One region of the Syntrophomonas curvata genome, then DNA from elsewhere that is predicted to be linked to it. Evidence: predicted binding sites of a transcription regulator. Region 1 holds the regulator's gene; the other holds the start of a gene.
What was found. The regulator HrcA, encoded in region 1, represses chaperone genes, less so after heat shock. The targets are predictions, from matches to a motif close to TGTTAGCACTCNNNNNNNNNGAGTGCTAACA.

Region 1 (15,310 bases):
AGTTTTTCCATGGTACCAACCTTAAAGTTCTCACATATTACATCTGCATTTTCCACCAGTTTAAGAAATATCTCTTTCCCCTGGCTGGTTCCCAAATCAAGTGATATACTTTTCTTGTTCCGATTTAAGAATGCATAATAGGCGCTATAGTTGTTCTTGATCGGGCCCCAGGTTCTGGATTGGTCGCCTATACCGGGCCTTTCAATTTTTATTACCTCTGCACCATGGTCAGCCAAATGCATGGTGCAGAAAGGCCCGCTATAAGCCTGGGTAAGGTCGATAATCTTGATTCCTTCAAGGGCTTTCATTACTGGCCTCCTCTCACAATCGTCCGGGGTGCGCACCCTTGCCGATCTGTTTTGCATACAATGTGCCAACTGCATAAAAAAAGCCGGATCTTCAAAAAGTCCGGCTTTTTTGACAGGTAGAATTAAATCCTGCAGAAAGGCATATTTATAGCTTTGTCTCAATATGAGGCGGTCAAGCAATATTATTATGAATTATAGGGCTCGTCTCAAAATGAGCCTCGTATCGTTTTGAGACGGGCCGCAGGGTACTATCCAATTGCGTTCCGGCGGTTTGCCAGCCTGGCAATATTGACGGCGGGGGTAATGATATCATTAAACAAGCCTTGTATAGCGACTGCTGCCCTCGCTCTTTTGCCAATTTTCTTTTATAACGCTGGTATATATTTTGCATTTGTAATGGTTGGTTTTTAACTTTTTAACTTGCATTCAGGAGGGTAATGAGAAATGAATAGGTATCGCACCGGGGTTTTATTGGTATTAATCTCCGCATCCAGCTTTGCCCTTATGCCTATCCTCGCTGTCTACGCCTATAAAGGCGAGGCTGATTTATACACGGTTTTATTTTTACGCTTTGCCCTGGCTTCACTGCTGCTCTTTGCTTACCTTTTCTATAGAAAAAAGCCGGTTGCCGTCAAATTGCCTTTGTTATTGAAGCTGGTCTTTATCGGGGCCGTCTTATATACCCTGCAATCCAGCCTGTATTTTGCCTCGGTAAAATATATACCGGTATCGCTGCAGGCTTTATTTTTCTATACCTATCCTGTATTTGTCGCCATCATAGCCATAGTTATTTATAAAGAAAGGTTAAATCTACGACTTGTGACTGCTATTGCTGTAGCGCTGACCGGAATGTGCCTGGTAATCGGTACTTCATTTCATAATATTAATTTGCCCGGAGCCTTTTTGGCCTTGGGGGCGGCCGTTGTTTATGCGATATATTTGAACCTGAGCAACCGGGTACTAAAAGAGGTGCTGCCTGACGTCGCCACCGCTTATATAAGCCTGTCGGCAACTGCCGCCTTCTTGGTCATGGGCAGTATAACCCACAGCCTTAACTTTAGTTTTCAGCCTGCAGCCTGGTTTCCTATAGTAGGTATCGCTTTATTTTCTACCGCCATTGCTATTCTTACCCTGTTCCGCGGTATGGAGCTGCTTGGTTCCACCCGCGCTTCCATACTGAGTATCGTTGAACCCCTGGTTACCATCACTATTTCTTCACTGCTATTCCATGACCGGCTCAGCGCGGCCCAATGGGTGGGCGGACTTTTGGTACTGGCCGGAGCCTTTATTGTAATCCAGTCCCGTGGTCAAACTAAGGAAAACCAGCCTGTCAGCGGGACAGAGCCCTGCCGGTCAGAATCAAGCCAGAATTAAGCAGATGGCCGTGGTTACAGGTGCCAGGGGGCTGAGGATTAGCTCAAGGGTCAGAAATGCTGCCTTCGATTCGGCCTGCATCGAATCCTTCGACCCTGACCGGGGCGAACTCGCCGCGGCGGTCATAGAGCGAATTAAAGCTGACTTCGATGTAGTTGTCACTGAGGCCGATATATTCCCCCTTTTCCGCCTGTCTTTCCACCAGCAGGATCAACTCTTGCCCCACCTGGCTATGAACGAAATCACTGTGCTTTTGCCGGGCCAGACTTAACAGTTTCTGGCTGCGGGCCTGCTTTTCCCGGGGAGGTATCTGGGGGGAAATAGAAGCGGCTCTGGTACCCGGACGCCGGGAGTAGGGAAATACATGCAAATCCATAAAGGGCAGGCTATCGATAAGATCATAGCTGTCCTCAAAATCCTTGTCCTCTTCACCGGGGAAGCCGGTCATAACATCTGCCGTAAGGGCTACGCCGGGGATGCTGCCGGCAATGGTTTTAAGCAAATCGTAATAATACTCCCGGCTGTAACGCCGGTTCATGGCTTTTAGTATTTTATTGCTGCCGCTCTGCAAGGGAATGTGAAAGTGGCGGCACATCCTGGCATCATGGGCTGCGAGGCCAATAATCTCCGGGGTTACTTCCAGCGGCTCCAGCGAGCTCAGGCGAATCCGGTAATCTCCCCCGGTTTCATTAAGAATCATCTCCAGGAGATGAAGCAAATCCCCACTCTTTAGGTCTATACCATAAAACCCGGTGTGAATCCCGGTCAGGACAATTTCCCGGTACCCCAGGGAGAGAAGCTGCTTTATTTCCCGTAAAACATCCTGGGGCAATTTGCTGCGCACGGGGCCGCGAGCCCGGGGTACTATACAATAAGAGCAGCCGCTCTGGCAGCCGTCCTGAATCTTTACAAAGGCACGGGTGCGTTCGTGCTGACGGGAGTATAATACCGGCCGCAGATTTCGAGCCTTGTCGGATGCCCCGTTTATAATCACCGGTCTTTTTTGCTCCGGGTCAAGTTGTTCAATGATATCGGCAATGGATTCTTTGTTAAGGTTATTAACGATAAGGTCAACGCCCTCCAGATCGGCGAGCTCCTCCCCGGCCACCTGTGCCATACAGCCGGTTATCGCCACCAGGGCATGGGGGTGGCGGGACGCCCGTCTGACCATGGCCCTGGATTTACGGTCGCTTACATGGGTAACCGTACAGGTATTTATGATATAAGCATCGGCTTCATCAGCAAAATCAACTATTTCATAACCCCGATGAATAAATTCTTCTTTCATTTGTTCCGTTTCCACCTGGTTGACCTTGCATCCCAAGGTGTAAAAGGCGATCTTCTTCACCGTATTTGCTCCTTTGTCGCACGGGAAGGCGCAGGCGTGGCTAGAATCATTCCCTAACACCAGGTTTAACCCAAGTCCCCGTATTCATATAGTATCATGCTGGCTGCTGCCAGACCGGCGGTTTCGGTTCTTAAAATTCTGGGGCCCAGTGAGACGATATCAATGCCCTGCTTTACCGCTGTGAGAACTTCATTATCCGAGAAACCGCCCTCGGGGCCAATCAGGACAAACATCTCTTTTAACCTATTATACGGTTCAGTCCGCAGCCAGGCCTTGAGGCCATTTCGGTGCTCATCTTCATATAGCATCAGGGCTGGTCGTTCTCCGATTGTTTGGAGCAGGGAAGGGAAGCCCATTACCGGCTTTATCTCCGGCACCACGTTGCGGCGGCACTGTTTGCACGCTTCCCGGGCAATGGTCTGCCAGCGTTCTACCCTTTTATCAGCCTTTTCCCCTTCCAGACGTACCACGCTGCGCTCACAACTGACCGGATATACAGCCTTGACCCCTATTTCCACCGTTTTCTGTATTATAGCGTCCATTTTTTCACCTTTGGCTATACCCTGAGCCAGGTATAGTTTTAGAGCCGGTTCACTATCTTTCAAATCCCGGTGCATAATCCGTCCGGTTAAAACTCCATTTTCCTTTCCGTCCAATCTGACCTGGTATTCCTGTCCCGTTCCATCAAAGAACATAACAATATCCCCGGTTTTAAGCCGCAGGACTTTTTCAATATGCCGGGCTTCTTCCGGGGGTATGCATATACTGCTATCCTGTATGTTTTCTGGCTCAATAAAAAAGCGGCGCATCTCGATTACAGTCTCCTATTACAGGCACGGGATGACGCAAGGCGACAGGGGACGTTCTCCTGACGCCCTCTCTTGATGGTGTCAGGAGAACCGTACGAGACTGCTGAAAAAGCCATCTTTTCTATGATGCAATGCCTGGAAGCCGCATTGAAAGTGGTGCTTTTCAGCGATCTCGAACCTTCGCCCGGTAGCTATCCGGCTGGCTTTTATACTTTGCGGGCGGCTACACCTACCCAGTCTACGTCGCTAAGCACCTGTTCGATTATAAATCCGTTTTTCTCCAGTTGCTTCTCCACCCCGGGCCAGCGGCTGTCCACTATGCCGGAACCGAAGAAATATCCTCCGGAAGGCAAAATTTTGGCTGCTTCCGGAATCAGGCTGGTCACCACTTCAGCAGTTATGTTAGCCAGTATCATATCGGCTTTTTTATCCTGTAATACCTCTGTTATGTCTCCTTCTTCTACCTCGATAATATCCTCCAATTTATTAAGCGCAATGTTCCCGCGGGCCACTTTAACTGCCACATCATCTACGTCCATGGCAAAAATAGAGCAGGCCCCGAGCTTGGCTGCTCCAATAGAGAGGATACCGGAACCGCACCCGGCATCAACTATGTACTCCCCGCCTTTAACATACTGGTCAATAAAGCGCAGGCAGAAACGGGTGGAGGCATGAATGCCGGTTCCAAAGGCCATACCCGGGTCTATCTCGATTATAACCTCGGCATCACGGGGCTGGTATTCTTCCCAAGAGGGCTTTATGACCAGCTTTTTTCCCACCCTGAAGGTATGATAGTATTTTTTCCAGGATTGTTCCCAATCCTCATTTCTTACCTCATCTATGAAAACCTTTAGTTTGGGATGGTCAAAGTTGCTCTTTACTGCTTCCAGGCAGGTATAAAACTGATCCATGATTTCTTTATCCTCATGGAAATAGGCCTTTACCACTATAAATTCATGATCCAGGAAGTCCGGTGATACCGACTGCGGGCTCCAGGTCTCGGTATTAACGTATTTTCTGGCGGCCTGAGGGTCTTCGATTACGACTCCCCCCGAACCCAGGCGGTGAAAAATACCCGCTATCGCCTCCACACATATTCCTTCGGTTAGTACGCTTACTTCTTTCCATTTCATACCGGTACCTCTATCCCATAGCATCTTTGAATTTTTCAAACAATCCTTTTTTACCCGCTCTGTCTTCGTCATTATCATCATTGAAAGCCATCAATAATTCCCGCTGCCGCTTGCTTAAGCGTCTGGGGATGCTCACTTCTATTATCACCTGCAGATCTCCCTGGCGATGGCTGTGCAGGTGGGGAATGCCCTTACCCTTAACGGTTATTATATCGCCTGGCTGCGTACCTTCAGGGATGTTAAGCATATGGCTGGTACCGCCCAGGAGGGGTATTTCCACCTGAGCTCCCAGGGCAGCCTGGACAAAGTCGACGGTCTGGGTGGTGACGAGGTTATAGCCCTCCCTTTGCAGACGTTGATGAGGTCTTACCAGTATGGTGATATAAAGATCTCCCGGCGGTCCTCCCCGAATTCCCTGCTCCCCTTCGTTCTGGATTCTCATGCGGGAGCCGCTGTCAACTCCGGCGGGAATGCGTACCTGGATTTTTCTGTTCTTTCTGACCTGCCCCGTACCCCGGCATGCGGAACAGGGCTTTTCGATAACCTTTCCTTCACCGTGGCACCGGTTGCAGGGTCTGACCGTCTCAAAACGTCCAAAGGGCGTGCTCTGTACATTACGAACTTGACCACTGCCGTGGCAATCAGGGCAATTCTTTATACTGGAACCGGGTTCGGCTCCGTTGCCGCTGCACTTCTCACACTTCTCCACCCGGGATATCTCGATCTCTTTCTCCAAACCAAAAACCGCATCTTCAAAGTTTATTTCCAGCCGGATTTCCCTGTCCGCACCCCGCTGGGGACCGGTACGGGCACGCCGCCCGGCGGTACCGGCGCCGCCAAAGAAAAGGTCGAAAATATCATTAATGCCGCCCATATCTCCAAAGCCGCCAAAACCTCCGCCGAAACCGCCGTTATTGCGGGTCGGGTCAAAGGCGTCATGGCCGAAACGATCATAGGCCGCCCGTTTTTCCGAATCGCTCAGTATTTCATAGGCGTCATTTATTTCCTTGAATTTATCCGCCGCATCAGGGTCATCACGATTAACATCGGGATGGTATTTGCGGGCCATCTGCCGGTAAGCTTTTTTAATCTCTTCCGGAGTTGCGTTTTGGGATAACCCCAAAACCTCATATAGATCTCTCTTTGTGGCCATTATTCCCCACCTTCCTGAAAAACAGGGTAACCCGGAAACGATAGAGCTTCCGGGTAATTCCTCTTCCCAAGTCCAGTCCTGTATATATTATGCTACGACCTGCAGACTAATCATCCTGTTTCCCTAAACTATAAAATTATATGGCATTAGCCGCCTGTCTGGCAAGAGTTCCGCTTTATTTGTCATCGTCCGGGATATTGTAATCGGCGTCAAACACCTCATCCGAACCCGGTTCTTGCTGCTGCTGATCCACATTCTCATACATTTTGGCCGTAAAAGCATAAATGGCTTCGGTCAGAGCCTGGGTTTTGGCTTCGATAGCGGCAATGTCGTCCCCCTGCAGGGCCTGGGTCAAATCCTCTTTGGCCGCCTCGATCTTGCCTTTCGCTTCTTCATCCATCTTGTCGGCATTTTCCTTCATGATTTTATCTGCCTGGTAAATCATACTATCCGCATTATTTCTGGCTTCGATTTCCTTCAGGCGCTTTTCGTCCTCTTCGGCAAATTTCTCCGCATCTTTAACCATTTTATCAATCTCGTCGTCATTAAGTCCGCTGGAAGAAGTGATGGTAATCGCTTGTTCTTTGTTGGTAGCCAGGTCTTTGGCGGTAACGTGGACAATACCGTTAACGTCAATATCAAACTTGACCTCTACCTGGGGTACTCCCCGCGGCGCCGGCGGAATACCGGTCAGCTGGAACCGGCCCAGGGTCACGTTATGCTGGGCCATCTTTCTTTCTCCCTGCAGCACATGGATGTCAACCGAGGTCTGGTTGTCGGCGGCAGTGGTAAACACCTGACTCTTGGCCGTAGGTATGGTGGTATTGCGTTCGATAATCCGGGTAAAGACTCCGCCCAGGGTTTCAATACCCAGCGACAGCGGGGTTACATCCAGAAGCACCACATCGGTAACTTCCCCGGACAGCACCCCGGCCTGGATGGCTGCGCCGATAGCCACCACTTCATCCGGATTGATGCCCTTGAAGGGCTCTTTGCCGATAAAATTCTTGATAGCGTCCTGTACCGCCGGTATGCGGGTAGAACCACCCACCAGGATGACCTTATCAATCTGGCCGGCCTTCAGGCCCGAATCCTTAAGCGCCTGGCGGGTCGGGCCCATGGTTTTTTCCACCAGATCAGAGGTCATTTCATTGAACTTGGCCCGGGTCAAGGTTTTCTCCAGATGCAAAGGGCCATCCTGGGTAGCTGTAATATACGGAATATTGATATCGGTAGTCATTACTCCGGAAAGTTCGTGCTTGGCTTTCTCTGCCGCCTCTTTCAGGCGGTGCATAGCCATCTTGTCACTGCGTAAATCAAATCCCTTTTCCTTCTTGAACTCCTCGACCAGCCAACTGATGATTTTGTCGTCGAAATCATCGCCGCCCAGGCGGTTGTTGCCGCTGGTAGCTTTAACCTCGAATACCCCATCGCCAATCTCCAGTATGGAGACGTCAAAGGTCCCTCCCCCCAGGTCAAAAACCAGGATGGTCTGGGTATCGTCTTTGTCCAGGCCGTAGGCCAGAGCTGCAGCGGTAGGCTCATTGATAATTCTCAAGACTTCCAGGCCCGCAATTTTACCGGCATCCTTGGTGGCCTGGCGCTGGGAGTCGGTAAAATAGGCCGGAACGGTTATTACCGCCTGGGTTATTTTCTCGCCCAGATAAGCTTCCGCATCCGTTTTTAGCTTTTGCAGAATCATGGCGGATATCTCCTGGGGAGTATATTTCTTGCCGTCAATATCTACTTTATAATCAGTACCCATCCTTCTTTTTATGGATACTACGGTTCTCTCGGGGTTGGTAATGGCCTGCCGTCTGGCAATGCGTCCCACCAATCTCTCATTCGATTTGGAAAAGCCGACTACCGAAGGAGTGGTGCGTTCACCCTCGGCATTGGCGATAACAGCCGCTTCGTTGCCTTCCATGACAGCAATACATGAGTTGGTAGTACCAAGGTCGATCCCGACAACCTTACTCATTATAAAAACACCTCCAGATTAATATAGAAAAGTCAGGTTCTGTTATTTGCTAACCTTCACCAGGCTGGGCCTTATAACCCGGCCATGAAGGGTATACCCGGTTTGCAGCTCTTCAATAATTGTATTTTCAGGATGCTCGTCGCTTTCTTCCACCAGCAGGGGCTGATGGTACTCGGGGTCAAACGGTTTTCCCAGGGCTTCCACCTGCTCCACCCCTTCACTATTCATGACCTCCTGCAGTTTTCTGGCGATCATCTCTACCCCCTTGCTCAGGGCCTCCAGATCTTTGCTGCTGTTGAACTGGGTCAGGGCCCTTTCCAGATCGTCCATGACCGGCAGCAGTTTTTTAATCAACGGAGTGGCGGCATATTTGCTATATTCCTCCTTGTCCCGGGCGCTGCGCTTTTTAAAGTTATCCATCTCTGCCAGTGATCTCAGATAAAGGTCATAGTATTTCTTATTTTCCTCCTGTTGCTTTTCCAGCTCATCTCTTAAAGCAGTGATTTCATCCACTTCCTTTTTTTCATCCGCTGCGGTGCCGCTTTCCTGTTCATTTATTATTTCCTTAATCTGTTCCTGGTTTTCCATGTCTTTGTTTTCCATGGATTTAAATCACCTCTATTCCGTAATGTTTATATCGTCAGGGTCAGCCTCATCATTCTTCATTTTAATAACGGTATTGATGCGTAATATGGCAACCGCCACTTCTCCGGCCGTTTTCAGGGCATGCAGCTTTACCGGGGCGGGATCAAAAATCCCATGTTCCATAACGTCTATCAGCTCACCGCTGTCCGCATCAAAAGATATGCTGTTTTTATCCCTCTTCTTCTGGGCAGCGATAATGCTCCCCAGCTTCTCCAGAGGGTTAAAACCGGAATTACCGGCCATGCAGGTAAACGGTTTGAGCAGGGCCTCGCGTACCGCCAGCACTCCGTAAGAACTCATGCCCCCATCTTCCCGGGCCAGTTCCTCCAATTCACCTGCCAGCCATACCTCCAGGGCTCCTCCACCGGGTACGATGCCGCCCCGCAGGGCGGCCTGCAAGGCAGAAGCTGCGTCTTTGGCCATGCGTTCCCGCTCATCCACTACCTCCCCGGTAGAAGCGCCAACTATCAAGGTGGCCAGATTCTGAGCTTTTCCGCCATAGATGCAGGTATGTTTGAGCTTCTCATCTATCTTGACCCGCTCAGCATAACCCAGATATTTTCTCAGCACCTGGGCCGGGCGGTTCAGGGCACTGGTCTTCACTTTCTTGGCTCCTGTGTGCTGGCACAGCTTATCCATCTCCCGGGAGGAGACTCTCTGTATAACCATTATCCCCGCCTCAGTAAGTATTTCTTCCGCCAGCGCATCTATACTCCGGTCGACTGCTACGAGATTTACCCCCAGCTCAATCAACCGGGTTAAATTATCTTCATACTGCTGTCGGGCCTGCAGGTAATACTGGAAGCCAGCTTCGGTTTTCATGGCTTCCCGGTTCAAGTCCTCCGGCTGCAAGGCGTCGTCTACAGCCAGGATCACTGCATTCTCAAGGCTGGATGGCATTTCTTTATTTACCGCCTGCTTATTAATCAGTACCCCTTTGAAAACCTGGTTCTGAGTTCCTTCCCGGGCGATAACCGCATCAGCCAGCTTAAAATCAGGTTCCAGCAGTTTATCCCTGCCCACCAGCCTGGCGCCTTCCACCACCAGTCCGGCCAAATCCTGCTGCCCCCGACCGGCTGTGAAGGCGATATCGACCAGCCTCTGATCGTCAAGGGATTCTACCCCGAGGCTGTTCGCTTCAAGTTTCTGCAGGGCGGTTTTTACACCGCTGTTAATTCCTTCTATTACCCGGGTAACCGGTACTCCCTTTAAAACCTGGGCTGCGCCTTCAGCCACCAGGGCACTGGCAATTATGGTAGCAGTGGTGGTACCGTCTCCCACTTCCGCCTGCTGAGCCCGGGCGGCATTTACAATCATATGGGCAACCGGATGGCTGACGTCCATGTATTTTAATATGGTGACCCCATCATTGGTTACTACCACATCACCAAAGCGATCAACCATCATTATGTCCAATCCCCGGGGACCAATGGTCCCCTCCACCGTCGAAGATATAACCCGGGCAACATTGGTATTGTTCAGAAGGGTCTGGAATCTATCATCTTTTTCCCGACCATCGGCAAGCAGCTTATCCGGCATAAAAGCCTCCTACAATTTGATTTTTAAAAGCGTTTTCTTATTATTTCTTCTATGATTTCCCGGACTGAATCCAGACTGCCGGCCGCCTTCCAGTACTCCATACGTATCGGCCCCATCAGTCCCATCCGTCCTTTTTCACCCTGGGTCTGGTAGCCGGAAAACACCAGGCTCAATTCCCGTATGGCTTGGGACTGGTTCTCCTCCCCTATCCGAATATCGATATTATCACCAACCGCATCCGGAAGCAGGTTTTTAAGCAGGCTTTCCTCTTCCAGAAAAGCCAGTATCTTTCTTAATTTATCGACATCTTTAAACTCGGGTTCGTTCATGATATTAAGCGTGCCGCTTATCATTACTCTTTCCTCGTTGGAGCTTGCCAACAGACTTTCTATAGCTTCCAGAGCGTGGTCGATTACTTGTCTGCGCTGCTTAAGTTCTTCCCTCAATTCCTGCAGGTCGCTGCGCTGTATCTCCGCCAGCTTTTTTCCGGCCAGAACCTGATTGAGCACCCGCCCAATCAAATCCAATTCGGGAGCCTTAATCGATCCGGGCACTTCAATCTGGCGGTGCATCACCACCCCCAGGTCAGTTACCAGCAGTACCAGAGCCTTTCCTTCCTCAATCGGTATCAATTGCAGATATTTGAATTTGCTCAGGTTGGCCGAGGGTATAATGACAAAAGAAGTATAGTTGGTGATCTGGGCCAGAAAATGGCCGATTTTCTGTATCAGTTCATTCAATTCCTGGAAACTGTCATCAAGCAGGCGAAACAAAAACTCGGTCTCTTTCTCATCGAGGCTTTCTTTTTCCATCATGCAGTCCACATAATAGCGAAAACCCTTTTGGGACGGGATGCGGCCGGCCGAGGTATGGGGCTGTTCCAGATAACCCATTTCTTCCAAGTCGGACATCTCGTTACGTACCGTAGCCGCGCTGATTTTAAGGCTATGCTTTTTGACCACCGCCCGCGAGCCAACCGGTTCCGCCGTCTCTACATAATCCCTGATGATGGATTCCAGAATCAATTTTTTCCTTTCGTCCAGCGTCATTTTTCCCACCTGCCTGTTAGCACTCTCTTTAATTGAGTGCTAATCAGTATTTACTAAAAAATAGCACCTGTTTTATCCTTTGTCAAGCCTCTGGATCAGTCTATAAAATGGCTTAGAACCTGATTTGAAAGAAAATAACCCGCTTTAGTAAAGCTAAGGCGCCCGTTTTCCATATTCAATAATCCCCTGTCCATATATTGCGCAATTATTTCTTTATGCTCGCTGGAAATATCTGCCCCGAAACGTTGCTTAAAATCGGCTAAATCAATGCCCGCACATAACCTCAGACCCAGTATGAGGGCATCAATCATTAAGTCCCGTCCCGACATATGCTCCAGTTCTTCTACCGGCCACGGTTTGCCGGACAGTAAAGCTTCGGTGTACAGTTTTAAGTTTGGCTGGTTGCTATAGCGGCTGCCGGCAACAAAGCTCACTGCTCCCGCTCCCAGACCCAGATATTCCCTTCCCTGCCAGTAGACCAGATTATGACGGCATTCCTTGCCCGGAAGGCAGAAGTTGGATATTTCATAGTGGTCAAAACCCCTTTTGGCCAGGTACTCCATAGCCAGGTTGTACATGTGCCATTCTTCATCCTCATCCAACATCTGCAGCCTGCCCCGGGCTACATCTTTTCCCATCGGGGTGTGCTGCTCCAGCTGCAGCAGGTAGAGCGACAGATGGCAAGGCTTACAATCCAGCGCCTGCTTGAGGTTCTGCAACCATCTGCCCAGTGACTGGCCCGGCAAACCGTAAATAAGATCCAGGTTAAAGTTTTTCCACCCCCGGCTATGAATCAGATCCACCGTTTCCCTTACCGCGGCCGCATCATGTACCCTTCCCATCAAGTCCAATTCATCGTCAAAAAAGCTTTGCACTCCAAGCGACAGGCGGTTTATGCCCGCTGCTTCCATTGCTGCCAGCTTGGCCTTATCCAGGGTGGCCGGATTAGCTTCCATGCTTATCTCAGCTCCGGGCAAAATATTAAAACAATCGCCGCAGGCTTTTATAATAGACCGCAACTGCCGCCCGTCCAGCAGGCTCGGAGTTCCCCCTCCCAGATAGATGCTTTCCAGCTGCACCGTCGGCATCTGCCCGCCCCGAATCTTAATTTCCTTTAACAGCGCCCGGACATAATTATCCAAATCGGATCCACTTTTTCCGGGAAGAGAGTAGAAGTCGCAGTAACGGCACTTTTTAATGCAAAAGGGGATATGTATATACATCCCCATCCGCCATGAGTTAATTTTCGATTCGGAATTCCCTATTGCCACTTCTACTCCTCCATGCCACCGATGATGTAATCTGCAGTTTGCGGCGCTATGATTCCTTATTCATCCTCTATATTCATCACACTCATGAAAGCATCTTTCGGTACTTCCACCCGGCCGATCTGCTTCATCTTCTTTTTCCCCTCTTTTTGCTTTTCCAGCAGCTTTTTCTTGCGGGTAATGTCACCGCCGTAGCACTTGGCCAGAACATCCTTGCGCATGGCCTTGACCGTCTCGCGGGCTATTATTTTGCTCCCGACAGCTGCCTGTATAGCTACTTCATACATCTGCCGGGGTATAATTTTACGCAGTTTTTCCGTAATAGCCCGTCCCCGGTAATAGGCTCGATCCTGATGGGCAATAAAACTCAGGGCGTCTACGATTTCCCCGTTGAGCATGATGTCCATTTTAACCAAATCGGAAACCTCATAGCCGCTGATTTCATAGTCCAGGGATGCGTAGCCCCGCGTACGGGATTTCAGGGCATCAAAGAAATCATAGAGTATCTCCGACAGGGGGAGTTTATAGCTGATCATTACCCGCTGCGAAGTGAGGTATTCCATAGTTATGAAGCTGCCCCGCTTCTCCTGGCATAGTTCCATAATAGTCCCCACATATTCGTTGGGAACCATAATGGAAGCTTTAACAAAGGGTTCCATGATGCGCTCGGTTCTTTGGGCCGGAGGCCAGTGGGCAGGATTCTGCACCAATATTTCACTGCCGTCGGTTAAGACGATTTTATAGACCACACTGGGAGCGGTAGCCAGCAGGCTCAGATCGTACTCTCTCTCCAATCTTTCCCGAATAATTTCCAGGTGCAAAAGCCCCAGGAAACCGCAGCGGAAGCCGAAACCAAGTGCGTCGGAGGTCTCCGGTTCGTAAAAGAGAGAGGCATCATTCAATTTCAGCCGGTCGAGAGCGTCGCGCAGCCTCTCGAAGTCATTGTTTTCCAGGGGATAAAGCCCGCAATACACCATAGGTTTGACCTCCTGGTAACCAGGCAGAGCTTTATCTGCCGGCCGGGCCGCCAGAGTTACGGTATCGCCAACCCGGGTGTCCTTTACATTTTTGATTCCTGCGGTCAGGTAACCTACTTCACCGGCGCTGAGGGATTCAACTTCGGTCATATACGGCGACAGCACTCCGATCTCATATACCTCGAATTCCTTGCCGCTTGACATCATACGAATAATATCGCCCTGACGAACGCTGCCGTTCACCACCCGGATATAGGAAATGGCTCCTTTGTAGGAATCAAAGTAGGAGTCGAATATCAGGGCTTGCAAAGGGCCGTCTTCTTCTCCCCGGGGAGGCGGTACCTGTTTAATTACCGCTTCCAGGACATCTTCAATTCCCGTACCCAGTTTGGCTGATATCGGCAGTACTTCTTCCTTGTCCAGGCCCAGTACGTCCTCCATTTCCTGCTTGACCCGGCCAGGCTCTGCTCCCGGAAGATCTATCTTGTTGACTACACCCACAATCTCGAGATTAAGATCCATGGCCATATATACATTGGCCAGAGTCTGGGCTTCTATTCCCTGGGAAGCGTCCACCACCAGCAAGGCGCCCTCGCAGGAAGCCAGGCTCCTGGATACCTCGTAGGTGAAATCCACATGCCCCGGGGTATCGATAAGGTTGAGTATATAGTCCTTTCCATCACGGCCCCGGTAATTAAGACGTACCGGTTGAAGTTTGATGGTTATACCCTTTTCGCGCTCCAGATCCATTTTGTCCAGAAACTGCTCCCGCATTTCCCGGTCGCTGAGAGCGCCGGTAAACTGCAGCAAGCGATCCGCCAGGGTGGATTTACCGTGATCTATATGGGCGATAATGCTGAAATTTCGTATTCTGTCCTGCAAGCTATACTCCTTCTTAGGCATCTAATGCCAAAAAATCATGCTTTAAATTATACCCGATTGGAATTCTCTCTTCAATTAAAGAACCTTGATGAATTTCCCGCCGGCATCCAAATGATACAGCCGCCATGCTATTTTGCCATAACTCTTCGGGTCGGCGTAGCATAGTATGGATAGAGGAGGAAGAATAAAAAATGGTAGATAAATCCGGCACAAGTCAGGGCATTGCAATGGGCGATGAAGCAAAGAGTTCTAAACCATGTTCGCAGAACTGCCAAAATCTGGCGGATGAATCGGAACAATCCGATTATTGGTATAAGCTGGGGCTAGGTCTATATAACTCGGGGCAATTGCATGAGTCCTGCCTGTTTTTTGAACAGGCCCGGCAAGATGCCGGGAAAATACCCTCGCTATACCGTGACTATGCAATCTGTTTGCGGGCTCAGGGCAACATATACCAGGCTATGGGAATAGTGGGTGAGGGCCTGGCCCTGTTCCCGGACTATGCCGACCTCTGCTTTTTACAGGGTCTGATCTATTATGATGCCGGTCTGTTAAAGCAGTCGGGCCTTTCATTTCAGCAATACATCAATTTCAATGAAACCCCGGCTAATTATGCAAGCGCCGTGGGGATAAACCGCCGCCTGGCCTTGGCAAACCTGGCCGAAATTAACGAACGGGTGCATGACCTGGGCGCAGCTATACACTACACGCGCCTGGCGCTTGCAACTATCAAGACCGATTCCCTGCTTAACCGCTACGGCAGGTTGTTGCGGCAAACCCAGTCCGGGGGAGAGATATTCAGGCAATACCTGCTTGATGAGACCGACCTGGATGTTGAAGCTGT
Region 2 (15,310 bases), 330 kb from region 1:
GAAAAAGCGATTATTATAACGAAGAGAACGATAACGAGGTCGACAAAAATCCTTATTATCTGCATATATAAATTTCCCCTTTCAATTATTTTTGAGTTTTAATTCTCAATCGATAGATTTGACCACCTGCAGTTTTACCCCATCGATACCGGTAACCATAATTCTGCTGCCTTCTTCAATTTTTTCACCGGATATAGCGGTCCAGATTTCACCGTTTACTTTAACCTGCCCAAAGTGGAGAGGCTCAATACTGCTGGTAGCGATACCGTGCTGGCCAATCAGCGCATTGACATTGCTCAGGGTATCATTGGTTTTAAAGAGCTTCATGGCCAGGGGACGGGTAAAAATGATAAATAATAGGGTCAAAAAAGCAAAGACGAGCAACTGGGCTTCAAGCGAGGGCAGCCATCCTACACTTACAGCCCCAGCCACAATCAGGGCTGCCAGGGCCAGCCAGAGAAACCATAGCCCCACGGTAACGATCTCAATGGCTCCGCACACAACGGCTGCCAGTATCCATTGTACAGCTGTCATTTTTAAACAACCTCCTGCCGGATGGCTTTGAATTTATAATTATTATTTATTAATTAAGATGATACCATAGTTATGCCTCTTTTCTACAGTATAACCGCTATGAGGATTTGCAATAGACGAAGATTTTGTAAATAATTGTAGTAGCAATAAAAATGATGAATGTTGTATAATTAAGCAACATGGAGACTCCGATTTAGTTGGCCTAAGACCTATGGGTTATGGCGGCTGAACGAGAGGGTATACCGGGAAACCTGTATGCCTCCTGTTTGGAAAGGAGTATACCAGTTATGCTTGAGGTTGTATACTCCCTTTTTGAGGGAGTTATTTTTTTAGGGGAGGTTTTAAATAATGGCGGAAGAGAAGGAAATAATGGTAAAGCTGCAGGAGATGTTTCCCAATGGTAAAATGAGCTGCTCCGAGGCTCGTGAATTAGCGGAAAAATTGGATGTTGCATTAGGAGATATGGGGAAATTGTGTGACCAGGCGGGAATTAAGATTTTTGCCTGCGAATTGGGTTGCTTCTAATTTAAAGATGCTGGATGCGATAGTCCCGGGGAGAGTGAGGATATGCTGGACAATTATCAAAGAGATATCAACTATTTGCGGGTATCGGTAACCGACCGCTGCAATTTGCGCTGTCGTTACTGTATGCCCGAAGAAGGTGTGGGCGACCTGGGACATTATAGGATTTTAAGTTTGGAAGACCTGGCCCGTTTAATCAAGATATCGACCGCAGTAGGGATTCGCAAGGTAAGATTTACCGGCGGAGAGCCGCTGGTACGCAGGAACATTGGACAACTTATGCGCTATGCCTCTCAGGCAGCAGGAATCGATGATATTGCAATTACCACCAACGGTATTCTCTACGCTGCCATGGCCGAAGAATTAAAAGCAGCCGGTTTAAAGCGGGTGAACATTAGCCTGGATACCCTGTCGGAGACTAAGTACCGTTTCATAACCCGCCGGGGCGATTTAAAAGATGTCCGGGCAGCCATATTTAAAGCCCTGGAGATGGAAATGCATCCGGTAAAAATAAATACCGTAATAATAAGGGGCTTTAATGATAATGAAATTATGGATTTTGCCAGCCTGGCTTATGAATACCCATTGCACCTCAGGTTTATAGAATTAATGCCCATAGGAGACCTGCATTACTGGAAGAAGGAACGGATGATCAGCATTGATGAAGTTAAAAGCCAGATTGAAAAACAATATGAATTAAAGGCGGACAAGACTATAAGAGGCAATGGGCCGGCCAAGTCTTACCGCATAACAGGCGGGCAGGGCTCGCTCGGTTTTATTGCTCCTATGAGCAATCATTTCTGTGGCGAGTGCAACCGCATCCGCATGACTGCCGATGGTAAGCTCAGGGGTTGTCTGTATGATAAAAGGGAGATAGATCTTAAAACCGCAATGCAATCCGGAGCCAGTGACGAGGAACTGCAAAGGCTGTTCCGGGAGGCGATTGCCATGAAGCCGGCGCGCCACTTTATGAACGCTGGCTGGGGAAATGAAAATCAGCGCAAGATGTTTCAGATAGGAGGCTAAAATGGAATTTACCCATGTCAATGAACAGGGAAGGGCACGAATGGTTGATGTCGGCGGCAAAGAAGACAGTGAAAGGGTTGCCGTGGCCCGTGCCGTTATCTCCATGCAACCTGAAACCCTGGCCTTGATAAAGAGCGGGGGAGTTAAGAAAGGTGATGTCCTGGGCGTAGCCCAGGTTGCAGGTATCATGGGAGCCAAACAGACCTCCAGTTTAGTGCCGATGTGCCATCCTCTGATGCTGGATTCAGTTGATATACAGTTTGAGATGGATGATGGCAATTCCTCCATTATAATAACTTCTATGGTCAAGACTACCGGCAAGACCGGGGTGGAGATGGAGGCCATAACCGCTGCCGGAATTGCCGCTATTACCATATATGATATGGCCAAGGCGATGGATCGCTGGATGGAGATAAAGGAGATTAAACTCCTGGAAAAATGGGGCGGAAAGAGCGGGCATGTAAAACGGGAGTAATCAGATAATATAGGGAACGGCCCCCTGTGCCGTTCCGTCATGATAAGGTAAAGGAGAAATATTGGGATGAAAGGAACGTTATACTCGATCTGCATAGCTCCGGAAAGGGGAGAGCTCAAAAAGGAAGTAAGCCAGGCTCGGGTCATCAAGGATCATGGTATAGAAAAAGATGGGCATGCAGGTCCCTGGGGCCGCCAGGTAACTTGCCTCAATCTGGCCAGCGTCAAGAAGGTCAATGAGGAGAAGAACATGAATATCGGCCCGGGAGAGTTTGCTGAAAACCTTCTTATAGATGGCATTGACCTGGCTGCGGTAGTGATAGGCGGGCGTTTGCGAATAGGTTCGGATGTGATTCTGGAAATATCCCAGATCGGCAAGGAGGACCACCCCAGTGTGGTAACCCGAACCCTGGGGGTTACCCTCTTACCTTATGAAGGTCTTTTCTGTCGGGTAATTGAGGGCGGGGAAATAAAGAAGGGCGATACCGTAGAGGTGATATAATGTTTCGTACAGGAATACTGGTAATGAGTGATAAAGGTTCCCGGGGGGAACGGGAAGATCTGAGCGGGAAAAAAATAGCCGAGATACTAGGACCCGAGTACAGCGTGGATTATTACGAAATTATACCGGATGAAAAAGAGCTCATAGCAGATAAATTACGTCATGCCTGTGACCGGATGGCCCTGGACCTTATAATTACCTCAGGCGGAACTGGTTTTTCCAGCCGGGATGTGACTCCGGATGCCACCCTGGAAGTGGTTGAAAAGGCGGCGCCCGGCATCCCGGAAGCTATCCGCCATTATGGTTTACAGAAGACGCCCAAGGCGATGCTGTCACGGGGAGTAGCCGGAATAAGAGGCAAGACTCTGATAATAAACATGCCGGGAAGTGTCAAGGGGGTGCGTGAATCCCTGGAAGCCATATTGCCTGCCCTGGGGCACGGACTGGAGATTCTGGCCGGCAGTACCGGCGAATGCGGCCGGGAATAAAAACGGTAAAAAAACTTGATTTTAAGAGGTATAAAAAGAAAATAACCGTAGCATAATATAAATCGATAATATCAGGCGGATTTAAGGAGTAATCTGATTTGAATACTTACGTAGTCTGACCTAATATTATAGTTATATTAGCACTCACGCTTATCGAGTGCTAACAACACCATCAATTTGAAGGGGGTATACCTTTGAAGATCCAACCATTAGCAGACAAGCTGGTTATTAAAGTTATGGAAGTTAAGGAGGAAAAGACCAAAAGCGGGCTGTATGTTCCCGACACAGCCAAAGAAAAACCCCAGGAAGGTGAAGTCCTGGCAGTAGGCCCCGGTGCAATGAATGATAAGGGCGAAAGACTGCCTATGACTTTAGTCACCGGCGATCGGGTGATTTTCTCCAAGTATGCTGGAACAGAAATCAAGCTTGACGGAGAAGAATATTTAATTATGTCAGAACGTGACATACTGGCAAAATTAAACTAACGGAAGAAGGAGGACATACAGATGATTGCCAAGGAAATTAAATTTGGCGAAGAAGCCAGGAGGGCATTGGAAAGAGGCGTTGACACCCTGGCCAATGCTGTTAAAGTGACTTTGGGACCTAAAGGCCGTAATGTGGTTTTAGATAGGAAGTTCGGTTCACCCACGATAACCAATGACGGTGTTACCATTGCCAGAGATATTGATCTGGAAGATCCCTGGGAAAATCTGGGCTGCCAATTGGTCAAAGAAGTAGCCATCAAGACTAACGATGTTGCTGGTGACGGAACTACTACGGCAACTGTTCTGGCCCAGGCGATGATTAAAGAAGGCCTGAAAAACGTGGCTGCCGGCGCCAACCCCATGATTATGAGAAGGGGAATTGAAATGGCGGTTAAAGCTGCTGTAGATGAAATAAAAAATATCAGCAAAGAAGTTGACTCCAAAGAATCTATTGCCCAGATAGCCGCAATTTCTGCCGACGATGCCGAAATTGGCGCCCTGATCGCTGAAGCTATGGAGAAGGTAGGCCGGGATGGGGTTATCACGGTTGAAGAATCCCAGTCTATGGGAACTTCCCTGGAAGTGGTCGAAGGTATGAGTTTTGACCGCGGCTATATATCTCCATATATGGTAACCAATACGGAAAAAATGGAAGCAGTTCTGGATGACCCCTATATACTTATCAGCGACAAGAAAATTTCCTCTATTAACGAAGTACTTCCTATACTGGAAAAAGTGGTTCAGACCGGAAAGCCCATGCTGCTGATTGCAGAGGAAGTTGAGGGCGAGGCTCTGGCTACCCTGGTAGTTAACAAGCTGAGAGGCACTTTCACCTGCGTAGCAGTTAAAGCTCCTGCTTTTGGTGAGAGAAGGAAGGCTATGCTGGATGATATCGCTATTTTGACCAAAGGTCAGGTGGCTTCAGAAGATCTTGGGATCAAGATGGAAAATGTAACGCTTGATATGCTGGGCCGGGCCCATCAGGTAGTAGTTAAAAAGGAAGAGTGCATAATCGTAGACGGCGCCGGCAGCGAAGAGGATATTAAAGCCCGCATCGCCAACATAAAGACCCAGCTTGAGGAAACCGATTCCGAGTATGACAAAGAGAAACTTCAGGAGAGGATGGCAAAATTGTCTGGTGGTGTGGCAATCATTCAGGTGGGAGCTGCTACCGAAACTGAATTGAAAGAAAGGAAACACCGCATCGAAGATGCTCTGGCAGCTACCAAAGCGGGTGTCGAAGAGGGTATGGTTTCCGGAGGCGGTACCGCGTTAATCAATGCCATAGCTGCAGTAGATAAAGTTGCAGCTTCCGGTGATGAGCTTACCGGAGTAAATCTGGTCAAGAAGGCCCTGGAGGAACCGTTGCGCCAGATTGCCAACAATGCCGGGGTAGAAGGCTCAGTGGTAGTCGAAAAAGTAAAAGAAGCTGCTCAGGGAATCGGATATAACGCTTTAACCGGGGTTTATGAAAACATGGTAGAAGCAGGAATCATTGACCCCACCAAGGTGACTCGTTCGGCTGTCCAAAATGCAGCCAGCATAGCATCCATGGTTCTTACGACCGAAGCGGTGGTTTCGGAAATTCCCAATAAGGATGACATGAAAGCCATGGCCGGAATGGGCGGAGCTCCCGGAATGGGTATGATGTAATAACTTTACTTAAAAAAGCTGGCGCAAGCCAGCTTTTTTTTATTAGCATATACTGTCGTTTTAGGATAAAATAACAGGCCAATCCTCGAAATAAATGTTATAATTTGTACAGTTGACTAATAACACTGCAGCTTTGGAGGAAAGCGTATGCGAAAAATTAAAAATGGAGTGATAGCGCTCCTGGTCTATTGTATGCTGGCGGCCGCTGCTTATGGTGTGGTCACCTTTTGGAAGTGGCATCCTGGATTTATCTATACGATAATCTTTATGCTATCGGTTGTTGTCTGGTATGAAGCCTTGACCCGGGCTTTTAAAAGGGATATGGGGAGAGGCATGGGGGTAGTTTTATCCTATATTATTCCCAGTATCGTAATATCCTATCTTAATTATAGCGCCGGCCTGGCTGGAGCTGGGAAGGCGACCATTAATACTACTGTTTACGAATTATTCCACATGCCAATGATTTTTGGTCTAAACGTCACATCCGGGCTTCTGGTCGATCATCCGCTGTTAATGATATTTTTCCCTTCGCTTATGATGCTGATTCTGGCTATCTATCCCTTCGCTCGTAATATCTCCAAAGCCATTGAGGCTCAGCATACTCAATACATATTTAGATAAGACGGCAGCCAAGATATTCCCGCCGATATATCACAGGGAAGCTTCTTTTAAAAAATTCCACATCATCAGAACCATCCCTGTGATATACTCCGCCTTCACCAGCCTTACTGCGTCCTCTCCCCGATATGTCTTGCCTCATCGGGTGGCAAAAATATTTCTGATGACAAAACGCCCGGTAAAAGGGTGGGCACAATTGTGTAACAAGTCAGAATATTCTGAAAAAGATTGACATCCGGTTATCCAACTGCTTTAATTTAACCAAGCTTTTTCAGTGTCGAACCTTTACTCAAAAAGTAACAGCCAGGCAGGTGTAAATAGTTGAACATGCAGATAAAAGCTCTGGGTCATGCTCTGCCTACCCGGGTTATGAGCAACAGTGATCTGGAGAAAATGGTTGATACCAGTGATGAGTGGATTGTAGAAAGAACGGGCATAAAGGAAAGAAGAATTGCCGCAAGTGAAACATGTACTTCCGACCTTTGTTACGATGCAGCTGTTATGGCTCTGCAAAAGGCCGGAATAGAAGCCGGGCAACTGGATCTGATAATTGTTGCGACCGTAACTCCGGATATGCCGTTTCCGTCTACGGCCTGTATTCTCCAGGACCGGCTGGAGGCCCGGAATGCTGCTGCCTTCGATCTGGGAGCTGGTTGTACCGGGTTTCTTTATGCACTGGCAGCAGCGGAAAAATTCATGTCTACAGCCGGATATAATTACGTCCTGGTAGTAGCTTCGGACCTCTTGTCCAAGATAACCGACTATAGTGACCGCAATACCTGTGTGCTCTTTGGCGATGGAGCCGGCGCCGCTGTTCTGGCCCGGGGTGAGTCCCCGGCAGGAATTATCGCCACTCACCTGGCGGCGGACGGCAGGGGGAGCGGGTCGCTCTACATGCCGGCAGGCGGTTCCGCTTTACCGGCTTCGGAACAGACTGTCCGTGACCGCTTGCATTATATCAAGATGAATGGTAAAGAGGTATTCCGGTTTGCCAGTAAAGTCATGGTTGAGGTAAGTGAAAAATTGCTGGCCAAGGCGGGCCTCACTTATCAGGATATCGATGTTTTTGTTCCCCATCAGGCCAATATCCGCATTATAAAAACAGCTATGAAACGGATGAACATACCGGAAGCCAAGACCCTGATTAATATAGATAAATTTGGCAACATGTCGGCTGCGTCTATACCGGTGGCTCTCTCCATGGCGGATATGGAGGGCAAAATCGAGCCGGGAGACCTGGTTTTAATGGTGGCCTTTGGCGCGGGACTTACCTGTGGCGGAGCTATTGTTCGCTGGGGGAGGGATTGAGACGCAATTTAAAACTAGACTATGTGACCTTTTAGATATTGAATACCCGATAATACAGGGTGCTATGGCCCGGATAGCAGGAGGAAGACTGGCTGCAGCCGTATCCGAGGCGGGAGGATTAGGGGTAATAGGCACCGGTGATGGAGACCGGGTCTGGCTGGAAAAGGAGATAGACTTTGTCCGCCGGCATACCGCAAAGTCCTTTGCGGTTAATCTTATGCTGGTCTCTCCCCATGTTGAGGAGATTGTTGACTTGGTAATCAAGGCCAGGGTACCGGTGGTAACGACCGGTGGGGGCAATCCGGGACGTTATCTGGAAAGATTAAAAAGTGCCGGCATCAAGGTGCTCCCGGTAGTAGCCTCCCAGGCACTGGCCCGCCGCCTCAGCCGGCTGGGGGCGGATGCCATTATTGCCGAAGGCGGCGAATCGGGCGGCCATGTCGGTGAAATGACCACCATGTGTCTGGTCCCGATGGTGGCGGATGCAGTTGATGTGCCGGTAGTTGCTGCCGGTGGCATCGCTGACGGCAGAGGGGTGATAGCAGCCCTGGCCCTGGGAGCAGATGGAGTGCAGCTGGGTACCCGCTTCGTGTGTGCTCAGGAATGCGATGTGCATCCGCTTTATCAGGAAAAGATAATAAAAGCCCGGGACCGGGATACAGTTGTCTGCGGAATGTCCACCACGCACCCGGTAAGGGCTATTCATAATCGTTTTACCCGGGAGTATCTTCAGTTGGAGGCTGCAGGTGATAACCGGGAATTGCTGGAGAAGATGGGTAAGGGGCGTTACCCCCGGGCAGCTGTACAGGGGGAAGTAAACGAGGGAACCGTGCTGGCCGGTCAGATATGCGGACTGGTGAAGAAGGTGCAGCCTGCGGCTGATATCGTAAATGAGATAATCAAGGATGCCCTTGCAGTCAGACAGAGAGTGGAGGGTATACCATGCCGACTTTAGCTTTTATTTTCCCGGGACAGGGAGCCCAGTACAGCGGAATGGGCAAAGAAATGGCAGAGCAATACCCGGAAGCAGCCGCAGTTTTTGACCGGGCCGACCGGATCAGCGGTTACAAAATCAGCGACCTCTGCTTTTCCGGGCCTGCTAATATATTGAATCAGACTGAATTTGCGCAACCGGCATTATTGATTGCCAGTCTGGCGGTTCTGGCCGCAGTTAAAAAACAGGGAATCTATCCCGACCTCCTGGCTGGTTTAAGCCTGGGCGAGTATACTGCTCTGGTGGCATCCGGAGCTATTGACCTGGAAAACGCTCTGCCCCTGGTGCAAAACCGGGGACGCCTGATGCAGGCGGCGGTCCCGCCGGGGGAAGGGGCCATGGCTGCGGTTCTGGGACTGGATTATGAGATCCTGGCCCGGGTTTGCCGGGAGGCGGAGGGGATAGTGGATGTTGCCAATCTTAACTGCCCGGGCCAGATGGTTATTTCCGGAGCAAGAGAAGCAGTTTTAAGTGCAGGCGGCATATTGCGGGATAAGGGCGGAAAGGTAAGAATACTGGAGGTATCGGTTCCTTCCCACAGCCGTCTGATGAAACCGGCTGCCGACAAGCTGCAGGAGCATCTGCGGCGGCTGCAGTGGGATAACCCAACTCCGGGAGTGATAAGCAATGTAACCGGACGGGAACATAGTCCGGAAAGGATTGGCGATTTACTGGCGCAGCAGTTATATTCTCCGGTCCAGTGGGAAGCCAGTATCAGGTATATGGCCGAAAAAGCGGACTACTTTATCGAAATTGGCCCGGGCAAGACCCTATCCGGTTTGATTAAGCGTATTGCACCGGGTCGTTTGCTGGGGAATGTAGAGGACAGTAAATCATTGGGGAAAGTACTCAAGGAGGTTGAGTCCATTTGCAGGAAAGGGTAGCGCTAGTAACCGGAAGTTCCCGGGGAATAGGCCGTACCATTGCATTGAGTTTCGCCCGCCGGGGTTATCAGGTAGTGATTAATTATCACCGCAACCGGGAGCAGGCGGAAGAGGTAATGGCAGAGGTCAATGCGGCCGGAAGCAGAGGTATTCTGGTTCGGGCCGATGTATCTCAGGCGGGTGAGGCCCGGGAATTGATAGAAGCGGGGGTAAAGGAATTTGGACGGCTTGATGTACTGGTCAACAATGCCGGTATCAATCACGACCAGTTAATGCTCAGGATACAGGATGAAGAATGGGAAAGGGTGATAAATACAAACCTCTCTTCAACCTTTTACTGCAGCCGGGCTGCGGTAAAGCATATGTTTAAAAAGCGCTTTGGCCGGATTATTAACATTTCTTCGGTAGTAGGAATCAGCGGTAATGCCGGTCAGGCCCATTATGCGGCAGCCAAATCCGGGCTGCTGGGTTTGACCTATTCCATCGCCCGGGAATATGGGAGCCGGGGGATTACGGCCAATGCTGTTGCCCCGGGATATATTGAGAGCGATATGACCGCAAGCCTTAATGCGGAGCAGCGCCGGCACATATTGTCCGGTATTGCGGCGGGCAGATTGGGAAAACCTGAAGATGTGGCAGCGGTGGTACTATTCCTGGCTTCCGCAGAGGCTTCCTATGTCAATGGCCAGGTAATCCGGGTAGACGGAGGTATGGGGCCGTTTTAGGCTGGAGTGATAGTATTTTGAAGTTATAAGGAGGATTTACGGTAATGGCAGTGTTTGATGAATTGGTGAAGATAATTGCGGAGATTAAGGATATCCCTGAGGGTGATATTAAGATGGAGTCCAGTTTTGAAGAGGATCTGGAAGCGGATTCCCTCGATATAGTGGAAATGCTGATGCTGCTGGAAGAAAAATTCGACATCCAGATACCGGAAGAAGCCGCAGAAACATTAAAAACGGTGGGGGATGCAGTCAACTACGTGGAAGATTTGCTGGGTAAACAAGTCAGGGGTGATTAAATGTCACAGCGGCGTGTAGTTATTAGTGGCATGGGGGTTGTCTCTGCCATCGGACTGGACAGGGATACGTTTTGGACTAATCTGCTGCAGGGAAAAAGCGGGATAGGGCCTATCGAGCGTTTTGACAGCGCTGCCTTTCCCAGCCGGATTGCTGCTGAAATCAAGGATTTTAACGCAGCGGATTATGTAGCCCAAAAAGATGCCCGGCGTATGGACCGCTTTGTCCAGTATGCCTGTGCGGCTGCACGAACGGCAGTTGAAGACTCTGATTTGCCAACCGTTTTGGATGAGGTGAAGGAACGGACCGGAGTAATTATTGGCTCCGGTATAGGGGGAATCGAGACCTTTGAGCAGCAGCATAATAATATGCTGAAAAGGGGAATAGGCGGCATAAGCCCCTTCTTTATTCCCATGATAATTCCTAGTATGGCGTCAGGGCAGGTAGCAATTATGCTGGGAGTTACCGGACCGAATTCCTGTACGGTTACTGCCTGTGCTTCTGCAACCCATGCTATTGGAGACGCTTATCGCGCTATTCAGAATAGTAAGGCTGATATAATGCTGACCGGCGGCAGCGAAGCTTCCGTCACCCCTATGGCTATCGGCGGCTTCTGTGCCATGAAGGCTCTGTCTACCCGTAATGAAGAGCCCCAGAAGGCCTGCCGCCCCTTTGATTTAAAACGGGACGGCTTCGTGATGGGGGAAGGCGCCGGGGTGCTGGTGCTGGAGGAAATGGAACACGCATTGCAGCGGGGCGTCAAACCTTATGCGGAATTGATCGGCTTCGGCTGCAGCGCTGATGCCGTGCATATGGTGCAGCCCGATATTGAGGGAAGGGGTGCTGCCGCAGCTTTCCGCCATGCGATAGCCGATGCCGGGATAAAGCCGGCGGAAGTGGACTATATCAATGCCCATGGGACCGGCACCACCCTCAATGATCAGATGGAAACCAAAGCTATAAAGGATGTTTTTGCCGGGCACAGTTATGAACTGGCGGTGAATTCCATAAAAGCGGCAACCGGGCACACGCTGGGGGCAGCAGGGGCGATAGAACTTATTGCCACCGTACAGAGTCTGGCAGAGCAGGTGATACCGCCGACCCTGAACCTGGAAGAGCCGGACCCGCTTTGCGACCTGGATTATGTGCCATTAAAGGCCAGGAGAGCTAAATTGCAGATAGCGGCTTCGGATTCTCTAGGCTTCGGCGGGCATAATGCGGTTCTGATCGTACGGAAAATGAGGTGAGTTCTGGATTGAATATTGAACAGATAATGGAAATCCTGCCCCACCGCTATCCCTTCCTGATGGTTGATAAGATTTTGGAGATTAAACCGGGGGCAAGTGCGCTGGGGTTAAAAAACGTATCCATAAACGAGCCTTACTTTGCCGGCCACTTTCCCAGACATCCGGTGATGCCTGGGGTTTTGATGATAGAAGCTATGGCTCAGGTAGGGGCCTGTGCCCTGCTGGCTGCGGATAAATATCGTGGTTACCTGGCTTACCTGGCCGGGGTGGATCATATCCGGTTCCGGCGTATGGCCTCTCCGGGAGATACCTTGCTGATTAAATCGGAATTGCTGAATATAAAGGGTAACATCGGCAAAGGCCGGGGAGAAATTACAGTAAATAATGCTACCCTTTGCAAGGGCGAATTCTGGTTTTCCCTCAATCGATTGGAGGGGTAGCAATAAGCTTTATGTTTGGTAAAAAGAAATATTTTCCCATAAAAGTACCGAATGAACCCCGGAGCAGCGTTTTGCCCGCCCCGGGGCAGGGTTGTCCCAATTGTGGCGTTTGGATACCGGCAGATAATTTATCCGCCCATAAAGGGGTTTGCCCCAAATGCAATCACAATCTCACCCTTTCGGCCTATCAGCGTATAGAACTGTTAAGTGATGCAGGTAGTTTTGAAGAGATGGATGCTGACCTTGCTGCCGACAATATACTGGATTTTCCTGATTATGAGGACAAACTGGAGCGGGCCAGGCAGGAGTCAGATTTAGCGGAAGCGATTGTCACCGGCATAGCCCGTATGGGGGGGAACCGGGTAGTTCTTGCCGTTATGGATTCCCGCTTTATGATGGGAAGCATGGGGGTAGCAGTGGGAGAAAAAATATGCCGGGCGGTGGAAAAGGCCCTGGATTTGGAATTACCCCTGATAATATGCAGTACCTCGGGCGGCGCGCGGATGCAGGAAGGCATCTTCTCCCTGCTGCAGATGGCCAAGACGGCCGCTGTTCTGGAGCGTCTGCACCAAAAAGGGCTCTTATATATCTCGGTTCTTACCAACCCTACCACCGGCGGAGTGCTGGCCAGTTTTGCTTCCCTGGCGGATATTATTATGGCCGAACCTGGCGCCCTGCTTGGTTTTACCGGTCCCCGGGTGATTAAACAGACCATAGGCGAACGCTTGCCGGATAACTTTCAACGCTCCGGCTTTTTACTGGAGCACGGTATGCTGGACTTAGTGGTGGAACGCTCCAAATTGAGGGACACATTGATTTTACTGTTGAGACTTCACCAGGGAGGGAACCATGCCGAAACGACAGTTTGATTACGAGCAAAAGTTTGAAAGTCTGAAACAAAAGGTACGCGAACTGCGGGATGCATCCTCCGGTATGGATATTAACCTGGTTACGGAGATTGAAGAGATTGAAAAGAGGATGGACGGCTTAAGGTCTGACAAGTATCAGCAACTTACGCCCTGGGAGAAAATCCTGCTGATACGTCAACCGGAACGGCCCACCAGCCGTGATTATATTGAACGGTTATGTGATGACTGGATTGAGTTGCATGGGGACAGGTTTTATGGTGAAGACCGGGCTATCATTTCCGGTATCGGTAGTTTTAAGGGTCTGCCGGTGACTGTTATCGGCCACCAGAAAGGCAGGGACACAGGGGAGAATATCCGCAATAATTTCGGTATGCCCCATCCTGAAGGATACCGGAAGGTTGAACGGATGCTGTTGCAGGCCCAGAAGTTCGAACGGCCGGTGATAACGTTTATCGATACCGCAGGTGCTTATCCCGGGGTGGGAGCCGAAGAAAGGGGTCAGGCCTGGGCCATTTCCCGGGTGCTGATGACCCTGTCTGCCCTTAAGGTTCCGGTGGTTGCCGTTATTACCGGCGAAGGAGGCAGCGGCGGAGCCCTGGCCCTGGCCGTTTCCGACCGTCTGATTATGTTCTCCCACGCGGTTTTCTCGGTTGCCTCCTCGGAGGCCTGTGCTTCCATTCTCTGGCGGGACCTGGAAAAGGTGGAGGAAATGGCAACCGCATTGAGAATTACGGCTGCTGATTTGCTCAGATTCGGCATTATCGATGAAATAATCGAAGAACCGCCGGGGGGAGCGCAGCAGGATATGGAGGCAATGGTAAGTCTGATGGGGGCTAGTATTAAAAGCCACCTGGATGAGTTGCTGGTGTTGGAACCGGGCAAGCTGCTGGAGCTGCGCTGCCGGAAGCTGCGCAATAACGGCCTGACCCCCGAGTGTTAAGCCATATTCGGACACATCGGATTGCCGAAGCTTTTGCACAACCGGTAATTTAAAATTTTGATTGACCCCGACCTTAGGTCGGGGTTTATACTTTCCTTAAGGTGGGGATGAAGGATGGAAAGACATCTTAAGATAGGCGAATTCGCCCAATTGACCGGAGTGACTGTAAAAACGGTACTTCACTATCACAGGATGGGTTTGCTGGCTGAAGTGCAACGCTCGTCGGGCGGCTATCGCTTGTATGGCGCGGCAGAGTTAAACCGCATGCGTTCAATCAAACATCTCAAATCTATGGGTTTGAGCCTGCAGCAAATCAAAGAAACGTTGGGTGAACCTGATGACTGTAAGTCTTTGCGTACGGTACTGCTCGCTTTACAAAAGGAATTGCTCACTCAGATAAGCATTATGACCGAGCGGCTGGAGAGGATTCAGAAACTGCTGGATAAAGAGCCTGCTCAAACTCCGTCTTTTCAGATGATTACAGATATACTGGGCGAAGAAGCCCTTAAACAGTACTTGGTCATATGCCCGGAAATGTATGAGCAGGAACGTAAAATCCACGGGATTGTGGATGATTTGCAGTGGGGCGTCGATTTGCAGGATACTTTCCGCGAGGTGGCTGAGTACTTTCGCGACCATCCCGATAAATACCAGCAATCTCTGCATTACGGACCCCGCATCACCGCTATCGCCGACCTTGCACCTGATTCCCCGGCTATTGCGGAATTAGCCGGGGAATATGCCTGCTTTATAAAGGGCCTTCCTTTTTATGAAAAGCTAATGAGCCAATCCGGCCTGGGAAAAAGACTGGAATCATTATTAACCGATATGCTGGCAGAAGTGTTTTCACCATCTCAGATGAAGATGATGGAACTGCTGAGCAAGTATTTGAAGAGCTGAAAACAGCTTTCCTTTTCTTGTTGGGGCAGGAGTGATTGGACAATAAAATCCAACTGCTTGCAAAAGGGGTGATTAAATATGCTGCCTGGCGGAAACACCGTCTTTAGCAATACCAAAAGCAATCAGCCGATGAGAAACCTGAACTATGCGTTTATAGTGGTTATGATGCTGGAAACAGTAATCGCGATATTGGTTGTCCGTCTTCTAACAGCCAGCCTTCCTATCTTTTTAACAGTGTCTTTGCTAATCGTATTGCTTGACTTGTGTTTGCTCTATTATAGCGTAGCGCTGTTAAAATCAGCTCATGTGCTTGGGGAAAACGAACTGGCTGTCTGTCTGGGCCGGCGTTTTACAGCGACTGTTCCCTGGGAAATGGTTGAGAGGATTGATCCGGTATCTATACAGGT

Region 2: the regulator HrcA is predicted to act here: its motif matches at 3,682-3,712, upstream of groES (co-chaperone GroES).

The regions. Positions count from the first base shown of each region.
Region 1 covers NZ_CM129641.1:2,334,227-2,349,536, forward strand. Annotated here, with positions in the region: gene ACU70B_RS10545 (CaiB/BaiF CoA transferase family protein) at 1-308, opposite strand, end outside; gene ACU70B_RS10550 (DMT family transporter) at 753-1,682, shown strand; gene mtaB (tRNA (N(6)-L-threonylcarbamoyladenosine(37)-C(2))-methylthiotransferase MtaB) at 1,726-3,030, opposite strand; gene ACU70B_RS10560 (16S rRNA (uracil(1498)-N(3))-methyltransferase) at 3,096-3,839, opposite strand; gene prmA (50S ribosomal protein L11 methyltransferase) at 4,046-4,972, opposite strand; gene dnaJ (molecular chaperone DnaJ) at 4,983-6,125, opposite strand; gene dnaK (molecular chaperone DnaK) at 6,301-8,106, opposite strand; gene grpE (nucleotide exchange factor GrpE) at 8,149-8,709, opposite strand; gene ACU70B_RS10585 (TCP-1/cpn60 chaperonin family protein) at 8,725-10,290, opposite strand; gene hrcA (heat-inducible transcriptional repressor HrcA) at 10,314-11,339, opposite strand; gene hemW (radical SAM family heme chaperone HemW) at 11,435-12,568, opposite strand; gene lepA (translation elongation factor 4) at 12,667-14,487, opposite strand; gene ACU70B_RS10605 (tetratricopeptide repeat protein) at 14,658-15,310, shown strand, end outside.
Region 2 covers NZ_CM129641.1:2,667,032-2,682,341, reverse strand. Annotated here, with positions in the region: gene ACU70B_RS12245 (SPFH domain-containing protein) at 1-65, opposite strand, end outside; gene ACU70B_RS12240 (NfeD family protein) at 106-534, opposite strand; molybdenum cofactor riboswitch at 709-827, shown strand; gene ACU70B_RS12235 (hypothetical protein) at 883-1,059, shown strand; gene moaA (GTP 3',8-cyclase MoaA) at 1,102-2,082, shown strand; gene moaC (cyclic pyranopterin monophosphate synthase MoaC) at 2,084-2,557, shown strand; gene ACU70B_RS12220 (MOSC domain-containing protein) at 2,624-3,058, shown strand; gene ACU70B_RS12215 (MogA/MoaB family molybdenum cofactor biosynthesis protein) at 3,058-3,546, shown strand; gene groES (co-chaperone GroES) at 3,741-4,031, shown strand; gene groL (chaperonin GroEL) at 4,056-5,684, shown strand; gene ACU70B_RS12200 (hypothetical protein) at 5,832-6,305, shown strand; gene ACU70B_RS12195 (beta-ketoacyl-ACP synthase III) at 6,630-7,610, shown strand; gene ACU70B_RS12190 (nitronate monooxygenase) at 7,606-8,565, shown strand; gene fabD (ACP S-malonyltransferase) at 8,553-9,488, shown strand; gene fabG (3-oxoacyl-[acyl-carrier-protein] reductase) at 9,473-10,213, shown strand; gene acpP (acyl carrier protein) at 10,258-10,509, shown strand; gene fabF (beta-ketoacyl-ACP synthase II) at 10,510-11,754, shown strand; gene fabZ (3-hydroxyacyl-ACP dehydratase FabZ) at 11,763-12,194, shown strand; gene accD (acetyl-CoA carboxylase, carboxyltransferase subunit beta) at 12,206-13,063, shown strand; gene ACU70B_RS12155 (acetyl-CoA carboxylase carboxyltransferase subunit alpha) at 13,044-14,003, shown strand; gene ACU70B_RS12150 (MerR family transcriptional regulator) at 14,118-14,903, shown strand; gene ACU70B_RS12145 (ATP-binding cassette domain-containing protein) at 14,982-15,310, shown strand, end outside.